One region of the Allosphingosinicella indica genome, then DNA from elsewhere that is predicted to be linked to it. Evidence: predicted binding sites of a transcription regulator. Region 1 holds the regulator's gene; the other holds the start of a gene.
The links. Region 1 encodes LexA, which represses DNA repair genes until DNA is damaged. Its sites were predicted from a motif close to GTTCCNCNCTTGTTCT; they were not measured.
Positions count from the first base shown of each region.

Region 2: the regulator LexA is predicted to act here: its motif matches at 1,441-1,456, upstream of B9N75_RS00595 (ImuA family protein).

Region 1 covers NZ_LT840185.1:2,370,126-2,372,578, forward strand. Annotated here, with positions in the region: gene B9N75_RS11760 (ComEC/Rec2 family competence protein) at 1-657, shown strand, start outside; gene B9N75_RS11765 (VOC family protein) at 603-941, opposite strand; gene lexA (transcriptional repressor LexA) at 941-1,591, opposite strand; gene B9N75_RS11775 (anthranilate synthase component II) at 1,649-2,230, opposite strand; gene lon (endopeptidase La) at 2,320-2,453, shown strand, end outside.
Region 2 covers NZ_LT840185.1:115,723-118,175, reverse strand. Annotated here, with positions in the region: gene B9N75_RS00600 (DNA polymerase Y family protein) at 1-464, opposite strand, end outside; gene B9N75_RS00595 (ImuA family protein) at 649-1,368, opposite strand; gene B9N75_RS00590 (response regulator) at 1,536-1,949, opposite strand; gene B9N75_RS14390 (PAS domain-containing protein) at 1,982-2,453, opposite strand, start outside.

The DNA.
Region 1 (2,453 bases):
GCGATGCTGCCGAGCATGCCGCCGGGCGCCTTCGGCCTGATCGTGGCAGGCGGACTATGGGCCGCGCTCTGGCAGACGCGCTGGCGGCTGGCGGGTTTCGCGCCGATCGTCGCGGGCGCGTTGTGGGCATTCGCGACACCCCCGCCGGATCTGCTGGTGACGGGCGACGGCCGCCATCTCGCGCTACGCATGCCCGACGGGAGGTTCGCGACGCTGCGCGGTCGCGCCGGGGATTATGTGCGCGGCATATTGGGCGAAGGGCTCGGCACCGACGGCGAACTGTCCGCGCTCGACGAGACGAGGACGGCCTCCTGTAGCCGCGACCTCTGCGTCACCGATATCGTCCGCGACGGCCGGCGTTGGCGCCTTCTGGCCACCCGAAGCCGTGACTTCGTCGCCTGGCGCGACATGATCCGTGCCTGCGCAGAGGCCGATATCGTCGTCGCCGACCGGCGATTGCCAGAAGCCTGTGCGCCGCGCTGGATCAAGGCCGATCGCGCATTGCTGGCAAAGACCGGCGGCCTCGCCATATCATTGGGCGGTCGGCCCAAGGTCGTCAGCGTCGCGGATCGCGTTGGGCGACACCCCTGGCGGCAAGACGGTCAGTCGTCGGCTTTCACGGCGGCGAGTTCGTTGCCGGCGACATCGACGAAATGAAATCGCTTGCCGCCGGGGAAAGCGAAAATCGGCTTACTGATCGTCCCGCCGGCCGCCTCGACCGCGGTCACTGCCGCCTCCAGATCGTCTACTGCGATCACCGGCAGCGGCGCGCCGGGGGCTTCGCTGCTATCGCCCTGGAGACCGATGTCCGTATCGCCGCTGGTCGTGGCGGCATAGGTCGGCCCAAACGCGGTCAAGCTCCAGCCGAACGCACGCTCGTAGAAGGCCTTGGCGGCGGCAACATCGCGAACGGGCAGTTCGACGTAGTTCAGCCGTGCCATCAGTAGCGTCGCAGAAGGCCCGCGAGCTTGCCCTGCACGACCACCTGATCGGGCCGGTAGCGCTGCGGATCGTAATTGCGGTTGGCGGGATCGAGCCGGATCATCGAACCTTCGCGGCGGAAGGTCTTGAGCGTTGCTTCGCTATTGTCGACCAGCGCGACCACGATCTCGCCGTCGCGCGCGGTGTCGGTCTTGCGCACCAGCGCATAGTCTCCGTCGAGAATGCCCTCGTCGACCATCGAGTCCCCGGACACTTCCAGCGCATAATGTTCGCCCGGCCCAAGCAGCGCGGCGGGGACCGCGAGGCTTTCGGTGCCCTGCAGCGCCTCGATCGGCGTGCCGGCGGCGATCCGGCCGTGCAGCGGAAGCTCGACGATGTCGTTCGAGTTCGCGGCAGCGGGGATGACGGGGCGGGGCGCCGCCTTGGATGCCGCGCCGTCGGGCATTTTCACCACTTCCAGCGCGCGGGCGCGATTGGGAAGGCGGCGGATGAACCCGCGCTCTTCGAGCGCCGAGATCAGCCGGTGGACGCCGGACTTCGATTTCAGCTCCAGCGCGTCCTTCATCTCCTCGAACGAGGGCGAGACGCCGCTGTCGGCTAGATGGTCGTGGATGAAGATCAACAGCTCTTGTTGCTTGCGCGTCAGCATCACCTCGGCCCTTCATTGGAACGGACAGGGAACGTGTAGGAAACGCCGCGGAACCTGTCAAGCGAGCGCAGAGCGCGTCACGCCGGCGATATCGAGGAAGTTGGCGAGGAGGGCATGGCCCTGATCGCTCGCCACGCTTTCCGGGTGGAACTGAACGCCATGGATCGGGAGATGTTGATGCCGCAAACCCATCACGACGCTGCCCGCGGTGGCGTTGACGAGGAGCGGCGCGACAACGCCCTCCGCCGCGAGCGAATGATAGCGCGCGACGGTGAAGGACGACGGCAGGCCGGCGAATACGCCGCTGCCGTCGTGCGCGATCGCCGATGTCTTCCCGTGGACGGGCGCGGTTCGCACGATCCGTTCGCCCCAATGCGTCGCAATCGCCTGATGGCCGAGGCATACGCCGAGCAGCGGACGGGCCGCCGCCACGCAGGCGGCGACGAGATCGGGCGACACCCCGGCATCCTCCGGTCGCCCCGGTCCCGGCGAGATGACGAACGCCTGTGCGCCGCTCGCCAGCGCCTCGGCCGCGGTCAGCGCGTCGTTCCGCTCCACCCGCACCTCGGCACCCAATTCGACGAAATAGCGCACCAGATTCCAGGTGAAGCTGTCGTAATTGTCGATGACGAGGATCATGCCGCCTTCATGCGCCTGCCGCGCCCGCGGTCAATGTCATTGATGCGTTAAGGGGAGGCCCCATATAACGGGCCAAGACTGGAGTCCCGATGACCGAAACTTTCCCCGTTCTTCCGCTGCGCGACATCGTCGTCTTTCCGCACATGATCGTGCCGCTGTTCGTGGGCCGCGACAAATCGGTCGCGGCGCTCGAGAGCGCGATGGCGGCGGACAAGTCCATCTT
Region 2 (2,453 bases), 550 kb from region 1:
CCCGGCGTCCCGGCAATGGCGATGCGCGCGGTGAAGCCGAGGCGCGCCAGGAAGGCGATTACCCTTCTGCAAAAGCGCGCCTCGCCGCCGAAGAGATGCGTCGTGCCGGCAAGGTCGAGCCAAAGGCCATCCATGCCCGATACGCTGGCAATCGGTGTCCAATGCTGCGCGGCGTGAAGCGCGAGACGATCGAGCAGCTTCTTGTCAGCTTCGGGCGCGGCCTCCCGGACGTCGAGCCCGCTCACCAATGCACGGGCGTGCGCGGCGGCCATTCCCGGCGCGATGCCGAGCGCGAGCGCCGCCGGGCAGGCCGCTGTGATGATGTCGCGCTGGCCCGACCGCCGAACGATGATAGTCGGACGGCCGCAGCCGGCCGCTGTGACCGGGATCGGAAAGCGGCCGCCGCCCTTGCTGGACGGACTCGTCCGGAACGGATGTCCGGCATGCTCGCTGCGCCGCCCCATTTCCCGCATCGTCGGGCGCCGGTGCGCTGGCAGGGCATCCATATGCGGCTGCTGCGGGGCGTGACGCCCAGGGTCCTGCGCCCAGCGCGCGCCGGGTCGCCAGCCTCCGCCGCGCGGAACCGAGCAGGCGCCCGGATGGTCGTGGGGTGAAGCTGCAAATCGCGGCCCCGGCGGAAACGCCGGTTCAGGCGGCGCGACGAACTGCTCGTTCCGCCGCAGTCGCTCGATCGGCAGCTGCGGCAGGAAGAGCGAGGCGACCCTCGGCATCGCACGCCTCCAGTTCGAGAGAGAAGGGCGCGCCGTTCCGCTGGCGAACCAGTTCGACCCGCCAGCGCGGACGGCCGACACCCGACCAGGGGAGCGGCGCCGAGGCTGTCGAACCGATACGCCAGCGCGTCATCGCGGCAGACGGCGTCTCCAGCGGGCAGCGACCGCGCGACCTGTGCCGGCGAAACAGCAAAAGTGGCGTTTCGCTGTCCGCGGCGGCAAGCTGCAGCCGTCGGGTCGCGGTCATATCGGCCGAGCTGACTTCGGCGACCACACAGCCGAGTGCGCCATCACGCAATGCGTCCTCTGCAATCGCAAGAATGTCGACATTCCTGCGACCCTGCGCGAAAAATACCTTCGTAGGCGACAGCCCCGCCTGTTCGACACCCGGTGCATACAGGTCGAACGCGGTGACCGCCCACAGCACCTGACGGTCCCGTCCGCCGAACCGGCTGGCAACCCCCGCGAGGAAAAGGGTGGCCGCGGCGTCGTCCCAAAGTTCCGCACTCGCCGCCGCGAATTCATGCAGACCGCCACGCGCCAACCCGCCTCCGGCGAGTCGGTCATCGAGGGACGCGAGGCCGAACGAAAGAACGTCAGTTGGCCTGCAATGCGCGCCGGTGATTTCGGAGCGCAAAGCCTCGAGCCTATCGGCGACGGGCTGGGGCGAGGAATTTTGGGCTACGGACATCGGGAACAAGACTCACACGTTCCCTTTATGTTCCTTATTCATGCGCGTCGCGTCAAGATCGCGAATCTCGGTGGACCATGTCGATGGGCGAGAATCCTCTTGCCGCGCAGCCCTTACCAACTCGCCGCGAAGGCAGGAGCGGCGATGAAGCTTGCGGGCTGCGGCGAGGTGGGCGGTGGGTCGCAGACCCCTTCGACGATATAATTCATCGCGGCCATCAGCCCGCTGCGCGAAAAGGGCTTGGGTATGACACCATGCGCTTCGCAGAAATCGTCGGGTATCTTCTTGGGATTGGCCGTCACAAAGACGATGAAGGCGTCACTCCATCGCTCGCGGATCAGCCGGCAGACGTCGAGGCCGCTTGTGCCTTCGGCAAGCTGAATATCGACAAGCGCAAGGTCGAGCTTCAAATCTCGCCCTAGCTGCTCGACGTCGTACAGCGACGCAGCTTCCGCCACGACGCGATGCCCGGCGTCCTCGAGCATGGCTTCGATATCCATCGCAAGAAGGGCTTCGTCCTCGACCACGAGGATGTCGAGAGGCGGCGATGGACGTTCCATCACGATTGGACCGGAAAGCGCAAGGTTACGCAGGTGCCGGGCGCGAGACAGTCCCATTCGACGCTTGCCCCGATCTGTTTTGAAAGCCTTTTGATGAGCATTGCACCCAAGCCGCCCGCGGGCGGCGCTCCATCAAGACCCGGACCATCGTCGCATATCGTCACGCGAGCCGTCGAACCCTCGCTGCGCGCTGCGATGCTGATCTTTCCCGGCCGCCCGTTGGCAAAACCGTGCTTGATCGCATTGGTAAGAATTTCGTTGAGAATGAGGCCGAGGGCTGCGGCATTTGCGGACCGTATCTCGATAGGCTCGATATCCGTCCCGATTGCTATGTCCGACCGCCCGCTGGCACCGACGACGTCGAGAACGAGATTCTGCGCGAAGGCGCCGACGTCGAAATGCAGGACGTCATCGGATTGATACAGCCGCCTGTGCACCGTCGCGAGCGCATCGACGCGCTCGAGCATCGCT